DNA from 3 places in the Bradyrhizobium sp. 6(2017) genome. Region 1 is predicted to be linked to each of the others. Evidence: predicted binding sites of a transcription regulator. Region 1 holds the regulator's gene; each other region holds the start of a gene.
What was found. The regulator LexA, encoded in region 1, represses DNA repair genes until DNA is damaged. The targets are predictions, from matches to a motif close to TGTTCNNNNTGTGTTCNG.
Positions count from the first base shown of each region.

Region 2: a site for LexA is predicted at 1,462-1,479, ahead of ruvC (crossover junction endodeoxyribonuclease RuvC). Genes of this name have one in related genera too.
Region 3: a site for LexA is predicted at 2,199-2,216, ahead of G6P99_RS16340 (ImuA family protein). Genes of this name have one in related genera too.

Region 1 is NZ_CP049289.2:5,390,396-5,394,939, forward strand. It holds gene G6P99_RS25240 (HAD family hydrolase) at 649-1,275, shown strand; gene glp (gephyrin-like molybdotransferase Glp) at 1,301-2,512, shown strand; gene lexA (transcriptional repressor LexA) at 2,745-3,449, shown strand; gene G6P99_RS25255 (hypothetical protein) at 3,793-4,221, shown strand; gene G6P99_RS25260 (hypothetical protein) at 4,384-4,544, shown strand, end outside.
Region 2 is NZ_CP049289.2:9,025,571-9,030,114, forward strand. It holds gene ruvA (Holliday junction branch migration protein RuvA) at 1-607, opposite strand, end outside; gene ruvC (crossover junction endodeoxyribonuclease RuvC) at 909-1,436, opposite strand; gene G6P99_RS42860 (YebC/PmpR family DNA-binding transcriptional regulator) at 1,648-2,394, opposite strand; gene G6P99_RS42865 (methyl-accepting chemotaxis protein) at 2,617-4,386, shown strand.
Region 3 is NZ_CP049289.2:3,502,812-3,507,355, reverse strand. It holds gene G6P99_RS16345 (Y-family DNA polymerase) at 1-1,196, opposite strand, end outside; gene G6P99_RS16340 (ImuA family protein) at 1,333-2,127, opposite strand; gene G6P99_RS16335 (UdgX family uracil-DNA binding protein) at 2,385-3,848, shown strand; gene G6P99_RS16330 (inorganic phosphate transporter) at 4,301-4,544, shown strand, end outside.

The DNA of each region.
Region 1 (4,544 bases):
CTCAGTGTATGAATCTCCCCGTCTCACCCGATCGAGGGGCGCTGCGCATCGTCACGGGTGTTGCGGTGAGATGCGGTGGACGCCGAGCGTGTGACTGACGAGAGCACGCGAAGCGGACGGGGAAGTCGTGTGGTCCTGACGCCCTAGCGGCCGGTGTCCCCAAGCAAAGCGCGAAAGCGTTTTGCGAAGGCGGTGACAAAAAAGCCCAGTCTCGCCGGGGAGAGCACGAAATAATCCGTAAGCCATCGCGCAGGGAAAGCCGGATTGCTCCGGTTACACCTGTGGTCCTACCCCCGAGCTTTCTACCTTTGCTCGGGGCCCATGGGTGCGATCGGCACCCGGCTTTCCCTGCGCCCTCTTCAAGGAGAGGGCGGAACGAGAAGCAAGGCTCGGACAAATCATGTCGCGAGAATGCGGGCGCATGCCCCACAGACCGTGCCACACATTCACCGTCGTCCCGGCGAAAGCCGGGACCCATAACCACAAAAGAATATTGTTGAGCGTCGCTGGAACGACGAGTCCCGTTCACTACAATTGCTGCGGCGTATGGGTCCCGGCCTTCGCCGGGACGACAGGGAAGTCGCATGCCTGCCGCACAAATCGGGGAGATTGCCGCCTGCCCGCAATTTTCGTACATGGTTTCACGCAATGACCTCGCAACTCTCTCCCACTTCCGTCGACGTGCTGCTGTTCGATATCGGCCGCGTCGTGCTCGATATCAGCCTCGACAAGGCGATGACGCACTGGGCACAGCATGCCGGTTGCGCGCCGGCCGACCTCGCCGGCCGTTTCGTCGTCGACGACAGTTACAAGCATCACGAGATCGGCCGGATCGACGACGCGACGTTCTTTACCAGCCTGCGCCGGTCACTCGGCGTCGAGCTCACCGACGCGCAATTCCTCGAGGGCTGGAATTCGATCTTCACCGGCGAGATGCCAGGCATCGCCCCCTTGCTCGCGGCCGCCGCCAGGCGAATGCCGCTCTACGCCTTCTCCAACACCAACCCGGCCCATGTCGCGCATTTCTCGGTCGCCTATGCCGAGTTGCTCAGCCACTTCCGGACCGTGTTCCTGTCCTCGAACATCGGCCTTCGGAAACCCGACGCCGCGGCCTACGATCATGTGATAGAAGCGATCGGCGTGCCGGCGTCGCGGATCCTGTTCTTCGACGATCTGGCTGCCAATATCGAAGGTGCGCGGGCGCGCGGCCTTCAAGCCATCCACGTGACATCGACGGATGACGTGGCAAGGGCGCTGACCGCACTTGGTATTTGACCATTTGCCTTGAGGAGTTTTGCGCGTGGCCCTGATGCCGGTTGCCGATGCCCTGTCCGCCGTTCTTGCCGGCGCCGAACCGCTGCCGGAGGAGATGGTCGCGCTCGATGCCGCCTACCACCGCACGCTGGCGCACGACCTCGCGGCGCGCCGCACCCAGCCGCCGGAGCCGATGTCGGCCATGGACGGCTACGCGGTGCGCGCCGCCGATGCGGCTCATCTCAAGGCCCGTCTCAAGGTGATCGGCGAAGTCGCCGCCGGCCGGCCGTTCGAGCGGACGCTCAGTGCCGGCGAAGCGGTGCGGATCTTCACCGGCGGCGTCATCCCCCATGGCGCCGACGCCGTCATCATCCAGGAAGACACCCGGCTCGACGGCGACCACATCTCGATCACGGAGGCTGCGAGCCCAGGACGGCACATCCGCCCGGCCGGCGTCGACTTCCGTGAGGGCAACCTGCTGCTGAACCGTGGCAGCCGCCTCTCCGACCGCGCGCTTTCGCTGGCGGCCGCCATGAACTATCCGGAACTCGCGGTGCGCCGCCGCCCGAAGGTCGCGGTGCTCGCCACCGGCGACGAGCTGGTGATGCCGGGCTCAAGGCCCGGCCCTGGCCAGATCGTCTATTCCAACGGCTATGCGCTGCGGGCACTGGCGCGCGCCGAAGGCGCCGAGACCGTCGATCTCGGGGTTGCCGCCGACACGGTGGCAGCGACCACCGCCGGCATCCGCCGGGCGCGCGAGACCGGCGCCGACATCCTGATCACCACCGGCGGCGCCTCGGTCGGCGACCACGATCTGGTCAAGCAGTCGCTGGAGGCCGAGGGCGTCGCGATGGCGTTCTGGCGGATCGCGATGCGGCCCGGCAAGCCGATGATGCACGGCCGGCTCGGGGCCATGCGGGTGATCGGCCTGCCCGGCAATCCGGTATCGTCCTATGTCTGCGCCTTCCTGTTTCTGGTGCCGTTGATTCGGGCTTTGAGCGGCCGGAACACGATCCATCATGTCCGCACGACCGCCCTGCTCGGCCGCGACCTCGCCGCCAACGACCAGCGCGAGGACTATCTGCGCGCGCGTCTCGAGGAGCGCGAGGACGGCGCGCCGATCGCGACTCCGGTGATGCAGCAGGATTCTTCGCTGCTCGGGAATCTCGCTGCGGCACGGGCACTTCTGGTGCGTCCGCCGTTCGCCCCCGCCGCCGCCAAGGGCAGTGAATGCGAGATCCTGATGCTGCCTGAGTGAGGTTTTCGCGGGCTAGCCGATTGCGCGCCGCCTGATGCGTTCACCGGAAATTAAGTGGTTGCGGAACACATATCGAACATATAGTGTCCGTTCATGATTTGTTTCGAGTGCTGGTGTCTACAATCGGGAAGCCGCCAGGGAGCATTGCGCTCCCGAGATCAGGCCCCGTCTGAAGGCCCCAACTGAAGAGTCTCGGAATCGAACGACGCTACCAACCGGGGGAATACTCGAGATGCTCACGCGCAAACAGTACGAACTTCTGCGTTTCATCAATGAACGTCTGAAAGAGGCCGGCGTGCCGCCCTCCTTCGACGAGATGAAGGATGCGCTCGACCTGCGCTCGAAGTCCGGTATCCACCGCCTGATCACTGCGCTGGAGGAGCGCGGCTTCATCCGCCGCCTGCCCAACCGCGCCCGCGCCATCGAGGTCATCAAGCTGCCCGAGCTGTCGGCCGGCGGCGGCAACGGCCGCCGTGGCTTCACGCCAAGCGTCATCGAGGGCACCCTCGGCAAGCGCAGCAGCACGCCGCCGATCGCCGAGGACGACGGCAACCGTCCGGTCGCCGTCCCGGTGATGGGCCGGATCGCGGCCGGTACGCCGATCGAGGCGCTGCAGACCCGCAGCCACACCATCAGCGTGCCGCCCGACATGCTCGGCTCCGGCGAGCATTATGCGCTTGAGGTACGCGGCGACTCGATGGTCGACGCCGGCATCCTCGACGGCGATATGGCGCTGATCCAGCGCAACGACGTCGCCAACACCGGCGACATCGTGGTGGCGCTGATCGACGAGGAGGAAGCCACCCTGAAGCGCTTCCGCCGCCGCGGTGCATCGATCGCGCTCGAGCCGGCCAACACTGCCTATGAAGTGCGCATCCTGCCGCCGAACCGGGTCCGCATCCAGGGCAAGCTGATCGGGCTGTATCGCAAATACTGACGGCGGCGGAGCATGATCCGGAAAAGTGCGAAGCGGTTTTCCGAAAAGACCATGCTCGAACAGACATATGGAGCGGGATGACGATTTGAAGAAAAAGTCGTCCCGATCCAGGAACGAGCAACAGATCGGATCGTTCCTTGGAAGATAGCGCAGCGTGCGGACCAGCTTGGATGCGCCCCGATACCTCTCGCGCAGTGTAGCGCGTTTGTGATTGAGGCGTTCGACGGCCAGTCGTACAATCGCCCAGAAACGAGCAGACACTCGTTTGCTATCGTCCACTCTGGTAGAGGCCTGCGCCTCAGGGAGAGGCACGGGTCGCTACCTCGAAAAGAGGAGCCATCCGATGTGTGACTATAGTCTGCACGCCGTGGCATCGCGCCCCGCCATTGTCGGAGAGACGCTGATCACCACGACTTTCCGCGGCACGTCGACCCGCGGCTTTGCTTCGGAGAACGATCCCACTGTCGCGGTCTGCATGCTGCCGGGCACCGAGCTCGCTTTCGCCGAGAACGTTCGCTACGACAGCCGCTGGATCTGGACCAAGACGATGAATTTCCGCGTCGGCGTGTTCAACGAAGTCGAGCCCGACGTGCCCGATCGCCATCATGATGCGGTCGAATTCCCCGACGGCAGCCATGTTCTGGTAACCCAGCTCGTCGAGGGACAGCGCGTCAGCGTGCTGCAGTTGCCGGCACTGCATCCGCAGGTCGAGCACAAGCCGAAGGTTGTGGAGCGGCGCCCCTCCGCATTCGCGTCGCTGTTTTTGGGTTGAGCGCATCGTCGCCGCGGAATGAGCCATTCGGCGGCGGATGACCTTAAGCGATTTCGAGCGACCCCGGATTTCCGCTTCCGGGGCGCATGAGGAGATTTGCATCGGCGAGCGCCTTGGCGCATCATCGCGTACGGAAGACGTGCACTCACGGAAACCTGCGCAGTGGTCGACAAGGTCACATGGCAAAAGGCTGGACGCGTCACCGAGCCGGGCCGCTACTTGTTCCGGTTCGGCTGGCTGACAGTGACGGCCGATGATCTCAAGGTCTGGGAGCAGTTTCCCGAGGCCGTCTTCACCCTCGTCAAGAAGCCCGACGCCGGCCC
Region 2 (4,544 bases), 3.6 Mb from region 1:
ATTCCTTAAGCCCCAGCCGGATCAGCTGCGCGGTCTCGGCCTGCTCACCGGCGCTGCGCGAGGCGGCGGCGATGGCGGCGGCGGCCTGCGGCTGGCCGTAGCCGAGATTGACCAGCGCGGAGATCGCGTCCGTCACCGGACGCGGCGCGCGGTTGTTGTCGATCGCGCCCGACAGCTGCACCACCGCGGGATCGACATCGGCGAAGCCCGGCGCCTTGTCCTTCAATTCGCTGACGATACGCTCGGCGACCTTCGGCCCGACCCCCGGCGTGCGCGCCACCGCCGCCTTGTCGCGCAGCGCGATCGCGTTGGCGAGATCGGTCGGTGGCAGCGTGCCGAGCACCGCGAGCGCGACCTTGGCGCCGACGCCCTGCACGGTCTGCAACAGGCGAAACCATTCGCGCTCGAGATCTGAGCGGAAGCCGAACAGCTTTATTTGATCCTCGCGGACATAGGTCTCGATCGAGAGCACGGCCGCTGCGCCCGGCGACGGCAGCGCCTGCAACGTGCGGCTGGCGCAATGCACCTGATAGCCGACGCCGCCGACGTCGAGGATCACGTAATCCTCGCCATAGGAGTCGATCAGGCCCTTGAGCTTGCCGATCATGAGGACCACCCGGACTCAACGGCCGCGCGGTGTTCGAGTTTTTCCAAATCCGTGAGGGAGGCACCGGCGGAAGGGTTCCCTCCCCCCTTGCGGGGGAGGGTTAGGGAGAGGGATGCCGCTTGCTCGGTTGGCTGACGCAGAGCAAAGGCAACACTCACATGTCGAATGATCGTCTCACGAACTTGGTTGGCGCATCTTCGCTGCATCTCATGGGCCGTCGCCCGGGGCTTACCCCTCTCCCCAACCCTCCCCCGCAAGGGGGGAGGGAGCCCGATCAGCGCGCCATCCTCACATTGCGTGATCATAGGCTTGCCACCCTGAGCCGCAGCGCGGTGCTCTGGCGGTGATGGGCGTGGGTGATCGCGACCGCCAGCGCGTCGGCGGCGTCGGCGGATGGCGGCTCGGCCTTCGGCAGCAGTATCTTCAGCATCACCTGGATCTGGTTCTTCTCGGCATGCCCGGCGCCGACCACGGTCTTCTTGACCTGGTTCGGCGCGTATTCGGCGACCGAGATACCAAACATTGCGGGCGCCAGCATGGCGACCCCGCGGGCCTGACCGAGCTTCAGCGTGGCGACGCCGTCCTTGTTGACAAAGGTCGCCTCGACCGCCGCCTCCGCCGGCTTGTAGTCGCCTAGCACTGCGGCAAGCCCCTCATGGATCGCGAGCAGCCGGCTCGCCAGCGGCAGATTGTCCGGCGGTTCGACCGAGCCGCAGGCGATATAGACCAGACGGTTGCCTTCGGTCTCGATCACCCCCCAGCCGGTGCGGCGGAGACCCGGATCGATACCGATGATGCGGACGGGAGAGCGAATCGGCTGCGATGTCATGGGGTAGTGATACCGCCTGCGCCGGGAGAACGAAACACAAACGGAGGTTCATCCCCTGCCGCGGCCGTTGTAGTCGGCCTCGCTTGTCATCCCCGCGAAAGCGGGGATCCAGTACGCCGCGGCTTCTCGGTTCAAACGCAGGTCTCTGGAATCCTGGATCGCCCGGTCGAGCCGGGCGATGACAGTGGAGTTTTGAGCGACGAACGAGCCCTTACCCACCCATCTTCGCGATCAGCGCGTCGGACACCTCGAAATTGGCGAACACGTTCTGCACGTCGTCGTGCTCGTTGAGCAGGTCCATCAGCTTCAGCAGCTTTTCGCCGGTCTCGTCGTCGACCGCGACGGTGTTTTGCGGCTTCCAGGTCAGCGCCGCCTTGCGCGGCTCGCCGAACTTCGCCTCCAGCGCCTTTGCGACTTCGCGGAAGGTGTCCTGCGAGGCGTAGACCTCGTGACCAGATTCGCTGGAAACCACGTCGTCGGCTCCGGCCTCGATCGCGGCGTCCAGCATGGCGTCGTCGGAGGCGACCTTGGCGTCGTATTCGATGATGCCGGTGCGGTCGAACATGAAGGCGACCGAGCCGGTTTCGCCGAGATTGCCGCCCGACTTGGTGAAGAAGGAGCGGATGTCGGAGGCGGCGCGGTTGCGGTTATCGGTCAGCGCCTCGACGATGACGGCGACGCCGCCGGGGCCATAGCCCTCGTAACGGATCTCGTCATAGTTCTCGCCCTCATTGCCCGCGGCCTTCTTGATCGCACGATCGATATTGTCCTTGGGCATGTTCTCGGCGCGGGCCGCGACCACGGCGGCACGCAGGCGCGGGTTCATCGCAGGGTCCGGGGTGCCGAGCTTGGCCGCCACGGTGATTTCGCGGGCCAACTTGCCGAAAAGCTTCGACTTCTGGGCATCCTGCCGGCCCTTGCGGTGCATGATGTTCTTGAATTGGGAATGGCCGGCCATGCGACGTCTCTTCGAAAGCGTAGGGTCTGACGGGTGGAAAACGCGGCCTTATAGGCCCCTGGCGGTCAAAATCAAAGATCGGCGGGGGCGGTCCGGCCCCGGAATACTACCGCAAGCCGGAATATGAGGCACTTGTTAACCATGACTTCACGCCCGGATGCGAGGATCGCCCCGTCCCGCCGCAACTCCAAGGCAACTTCCAACAGCCCCCACAGAGCCCACATGGCGTTCGGTTTGTTTCGAAAGCAAGTGCCGGAGCCGGCTGCGCCCGCCGTCGCGCCGAAGGTTCCAACTGCGGCGGCTGCGCCTGAAGCCTCCGCGACCGAGACTGATTCGGCCAAGGACTCGGCCAAGGAGATCCTGGAGCTGCTGGAACTCGAGCTCGGCGCGATGATCCGCCAGCTCGAGCGCGCCGCAGGCTCGGTCGCCGACGGCGCCGAGGCGACGGCAGCCAAGCTTGCGACCATCCGCGCCCGCACCGACGCGCTGAGCGGCCGCAGCAGCGACGCGCAGAACACCGCGACGACATTCTCGGAAGCCGCCGGCCGATTCACCCATTCCGCCGAGGGCATCGGCCAGCAGGTGCGCAGCGCGAGCCAACTCGCCGACGATGCCGCAGCCGCAGCGCGCGAGGCCACCGCCAATGTCGATCGCTTGCGCGAATCCTCGGCCGCGATCGGCAACGTCGTCAACCTGATCGCGCAGATCGCGCGGCAGACCACGCTTTTGGCGCTCAACTCGACCATCGAGGCGGCGCGCGCCGGCGCCGCCGGCAAGGGCTTTGCGGTGGTTGCCACGGAGGTCAAGGCGCTGGCGGTGCAGACCCAGAGCGCCACCGAAGAGATCACGCGGAAGATCGAGGCGCTGCAGAAGGATGCCACCGGATCGGCGGACGCCGTGCACCGCATCTCGCGGGCGATCGAGGCAATCCGCCCGGTGTTCGAGAACGTCAACGGCGCGGTCGCCGAGCAGAATGCGATTACCGGCGAGATGGGCCAGAACGCGGCCTCCGCCTCCAGCTTCATCGTCTCGGTCGGCACCAGCGCCGGCGAGATCGACTCCGCGACACGCGAAGCCGCCGCATATGGCGACAATGTTGCGAAGGCCGGGAAGGCCGTGACCGCCTTTGCCCAGAAGCTGAAGGCACGCTGCGCGGTGCTGCTCCGCCAGAACGAGCGCAGCGACCCGCGCAAGAACGAGCGCCTGCCCTGCAGCCTCAAGATCGAGATCACGACCGCCCGCGGAATCATCACCGCGCCGGTCTACGAAATCGCGATGGACGGCATCCTGATCGGCGGGCCCGATGCCGAGAAGCTGCCGGCCCATGAGACCCTGAGTGCGACCTTGCAGGATGTCGGTGCGTGCCGGATCAGGATCGGCGACCGCACCAAGGCCGGCGCGCAGGCGCGTTTCGAGGCTGCGAGCTCCGCGCTGCGCGAGCTGATCGAAGACCGGATGTGGGCGATCCACGAGGAAAACGCCGAGCTGATCACCCGCGCGATGGAAGCAGGCACGGCGCTGACCAAGGTCTTCGAGAGCGGCCTTGCGAGCGGCGCAATCACGATCGACGACATGTTCGACACCGACTATGTCGAAATATCCGGCACCAATCCGGTGCAATACCGCACAAGGATGCTGGATTGGGCGGATCGCGCGCTGCCCGCTCTGCTCGAGGCGTTCCTCGCCAAGGACAAGCGGCTGGCGTTCTGCGCGACGGTCGATCGGAACGGCTATCTGCCGGTCCACAACAAGATCTACTCGCATCCGCAGCGGCCGGGCGATGTCGCCTACAACACCGCCAATTGCCGCAATCGCCGCATCTTCAACGATCCCGCGGGCCTCGCCGCCGCGCAGAACCAGCGCGCCTATCTGGTCCAGAGCTATCCGCGCGACATGGGTAACGGCACCACCGTGATGATGCGCGAGATCGACGTGCCGATCCGCGTCCGCGGCCGGCACTGGGGCGGCTTCCGCACCGCCTACAAGCTTTGATTGGAATTTTTGGTGCCCGGATGGAGCGAAGCGTAATCCGGGACGAGCGTGCCCACGGGCGGGAAACCCGGATTTCGGGGAACCTGTCATCGGGCCGCGCTTGGCGCAGACCCGTTGGCTGCATCCGGGCTACGGAGTGCACGCTCAGGCAAGACCGG
Region 3 (4,544 bases), 1.9 Mb from region 1:
AGCGGCAGATGCACGACGACGCGCTTGCCCCCGATGCGGGCGGCGATGCGGTCGATCAGCGCCGAGATCTCGTCATTGTCGTGCACTGACGTGTCGAGATCGCGCTGCTGCTGCACCACGATCTCGGTGCGGCCGGCAGCAAGGCGAATGAGATCGAAGCCGAAGCCGGGATCGAGCGGATCATTGAGCGCATCGAGCCGCTCGCGGAACAGGCGGTCGATCATCTCGGTCCGCGTCACCGGACGCCCGGTCTCGACCATGATCGCGCGCACCGCGCCGTCGGTGCGGAAGAAGCTCGCCTCCAGCTGCCGGGCGCCCTTGCCCTGCTTGTCCATCGCCGCAACAAGCATCCTGGCGAGGCTTTGTAACGTCAGCGCGATCACGGTGTCGGTCGCGACCGGTTCGGGGAAACGCTTCTCGACGATGTAATCGGGCAGCGGCTTGCGCGGGCTGATCGGGGCATCGCCCTGCCCAAGCGCGTGGCTGAGCAGGGTCGTGAAGGCTGCGCCGAACCGCGCGGAAATCTCGTGCGGCGCGCGTGAGGCAACATCGCCGATGGTCTTCAAGCCGGCGCGGCGCAGGCCGGTGGTGATGGCAGGATCGGCGCCGAGCGCCGACACCGGCAGCGGGCCGACCGCCTCTGCTTCCGCGCCGCTGGCGACGATCTGCCCGGAAGTGTAACGCGTCAGCGTGCGCGCCGCGATCGAGGTGCCTGATATCGCAGCGCTGACGGCGAAGCCGCGCCGGCTCAGCGCATTGGTCACGATCTGCAGCAGCGCGCGCTCGCCGCCGAACAGATGCGCGCAGCCGGTGATGTCGAGGAACAGCCCGTAGGGCGGATCGAGCGCCACCAGCGGCGTGAAGCGGTCGCACCAGTCGGCGATGTCGTTCAGCGTCTTCAGATCGGCGGCGGGATCGGCGTCGTAGACCGTGAGCTCCGGACAGATCGCGCGCGCATTGGCGAGCGGCAGCCCGATCGACAGCCCGGCGCGCACCGCCGCCTCGTCGATGGCATGCAGCAGGATGGCGTTGTGGTCCTTTGCGACGACGACGCTGGGGAGGCAGTTGCTTACTTCATTCGTAAGGGACGCATGAGCGGACGGGTTCCCTCCCCCCTTGCGGGGGAGAGTTAGGGAGAGGGGTAAGCCGCATACGCCGGCATCCGTGGTACCCCTCTCTCCAACTCTCCCCCGCAAGTGGGGAGAGAGCCCTGCCATCTCCTGTGTGGAAACTTCCTTCCGACGAAGAGTGGGACTCGTGGAAACACCCCCACCCCAACCCTCCCCCGCAAGCGGGAGAGGGAGCCCTGCCACCTGCCGAATGTCCCGAGCATCAGCTTGCGAGGCGATGTCCTGCGCGAGCTTGCGCTTGATGCGGTCGATGGGCAGGCGTGGCAGCCACAGGCTGAGGATACGCCGACGGTTCACTGAATTGGCACTCATCACATTTCCATTCCATGATCCATCGCCCGACCGGGCCATGACGATTGCGCACGAGTTCGGCGTCGAAGCGCGGCGCGCCCCAGACGCTTGCGGCATTGCCGGGCGGCGAATGCGCCGCGCGCACGATCCAGCGCGTCTCCGCGGTCGAGGGGATCGCCGTTGCCGCGATCCGCAGCACCAGCGCGGTGACGCCGGAGGCTTGCGCGGCCAGGGTCAATTTGCGGCTGGCGACGAGGTCGAGCTGGCGCGCATGGCCCCAGATCTCGAGCACGACGGCGCCGAGCGCATCGCAGGCGAGCGCATCAGCCGCCGTGCGCAAGCCGTTGTCGACATCGGCGGCGCGCACCGTAACGAGCAGGCGCGGATCGAGACCGAGCTCGGCGAGCCCGCGCATCGACAGCGCGCCGTTTTCGCGATCGGAAAAATCCTGCCGCACCCAGACCAGCGGCTTGCGCGCTGAGAGCCGTCCGGCAAGCCCCGCGATGAAGCCGGTCGCCGCCCCGCTTTGATGGCCGGCGGCGAACACCTCGTGCAACGTTGCCGCCGCAAGCCCGCCGCGCAGCATGGCGTCCGCGCTGGCGTGACCGAGCGCGATGCGGTTCGGCATCGCCGCCTCCGATGGCGCCTCGATGCGCGCGATGCTGCCGCGCAGAGACGCAAGCGTACCCGTGCGTGCGCCGTTCATATGCGCCGCTCCTTCAACTTGAAAATTTGAGGCCGTCACTGCCTGAACAACGAACCAGAGACTGGCTCAATTGTTCATGGTATGTTCTAATATAAAGCTAACAGGGCCGGCGGAGTCAATCGGATTGGTGAGTTTCGTGATTCACCAGTAGAATCAATGAGATTCAGTAGCGTCCAACCCGAACGTTAGCCGGTTCGCCCGCAGCCTCGGGCGCGCCGGCCCGGAAAATGGCGGCGTGACGGAAACGGAGCAATCGCATGCGTATCATCGTGCTCGACAACGACACCGATTTCGAAGGCTGGCGCAAGGCCGCGCGGCGATTGGCGCTGAATGATGTGAAGCCGTCGGATGTCACGTGGACGGTACGCAGCGACGACGAACTGTTGTCGGCATCCTGCGTGAATGAATTGCCCGACACGCCGCAGACGCAGTTCAACGTCACAGCGAAATTCGTCGAGCTGGCAAGGACCGCGATCCTGCATCGCAATGACGAGCGCATCGCCCTGCTCTATCGCCTGCTGTGGCGGCTGCGCAGCCATCACGATCTGCTCAGCGCGACTGATGATCCTGATGTCGCCGAGGTCCACGCGATGGCGCGCGCGGTCTATCGCGATATCGACAGGATGCACGCGCATCTGCGCTTCCGCGAGATCGGCCGCGAGCAGAAGGCGCATTACGTCGCCTGGTTCGAGCCGGAGCATCGCATCGTCGAGCATGCCGCACCGTTCTTCGCCGGCCGCTTCGCCGACATGCCGTGGTCGATCCTGACCCCCGACCTCTGCGCACATTGGGACGGGCACGCGATCTCGATCACGCCGGGCGTCGCCAAATCCGAGGTGCCGAGCGAGGACCGGCTCGAGGAGGCCTGGCGGCGGCATGACAACGGCCGCTTCAATCCCGCGCGGCTGAAAGTGATGGAGATCCCGCAAGCCTATTGGAGGAACCTGCCCGAGGACTCGATCATTAAACCTCTGATCGAAGACGCCATGCGCATGACCAGCGGCCCCTTCATCGCCCGCAAGGCGGCCGCGCCGCAGCAGCGGCAGGATACGCCGATGCCCCGCAAGCAAACTCGCGACGCGCATACCCAAGACAAGCAAACTCAAGACGAGCAAACTCACGACGCGATCGCAGCCTTGCGCGACGAGGCCGCCGCTTGCCGCGCCTGCCCGCTATGGAAGGACGCGACGCAAACCGTGTTCGGCGAAGGACCGCAAGGCGCGACGCTGATGCTGGTCGGCGAACAGCCCGGCGACAAGGAAGATCTCGCCGGCCATCCTTTCGTCGGTCCCGCCGGGCAGATGCTCGATCGCGCGCTTGAGGAAGCCGGCATCGCGCGCGCCAAGGTCTACATCACCAATGCGGTGAAACACTTCAAGTTCGTGCCGCGCGGCAAGATCCGCCTGCACCAGAAGCCGGGCACGCCGGAAATCCGCGCCTGCCGGCAGTGGTATGAGCGCGAGCTCGCCGCCATCAAGCCGGAACTGGTGGTGGCGCTCGGCGCCACGGCCGCGCAGAGCGTGCTCGGCAAGATCACACCTATCCACAGGAACCGCGGCCAGCTGATCGAGCATGACGGAACCAGGGTGCTGGTCACCGTACACCCGTCCTATCTATTGCGGCTGCCCGACGAGAAAGCCAAGGCGCTGGAATATCAACGCTTTATCGACGATCTGAAAATCGCCGCAAATCAGCTGCGCAATTCAGCCCACGCGGCTTGAGTTCCGGGGGAACTGCAGGATCACACTTCAACGTGAAATTGTTCAAAACGCTGATAAATCCCTACAACCTTGAATTGATCCGTGATACCCTCACGTGTCTACGGGCATCGGGCGTCATGTTCACGCCATGACGTACCCTGAGGCGGGCGCGCTGCGCGGTTTGCTAGCCCCGATCGTGCGGCGCGCCACCTCATCCTCACTCCCGAAACAGCCGTCCTGGACCGACGATGCGCACGAATGATCGTGCGATATCCACCGCGCGCGCCAGTCCCGTCGTGTCCGTATTCGCGGGACTGTTCAAACGATTTCAAAGAGAAGCAGCAAGATTCAGCGCATGACGCATGGCGCGGATTCAAGCACCTGCTTGCGCTGCGCAAAACAACGTTGAGCTTGTCATCTAACCTTCAACTCCATCAGTCAAAAATGCCCCTCCAACTACGAGGGGCGTCAAAATGACCGACATTACACTCAATTCATCGCTGGCCGATGGAGCGCCGATACAGCCGGCGTCGCGGCCCAATCTCGACAAGGGTTTTAACCCGCTCACGATGATCATCTTCTTCGGCATCCTTGCCGCGGGACTTTTGTACGTTGCCTACAGCATCTATTCGGACGTCGACGCCACCGGCACCAGGGTCACCTCCTACCTGCCCTACTTGCTGCTGCTGGTCGCGCTGTTGATCGCGCTCGGCTTCG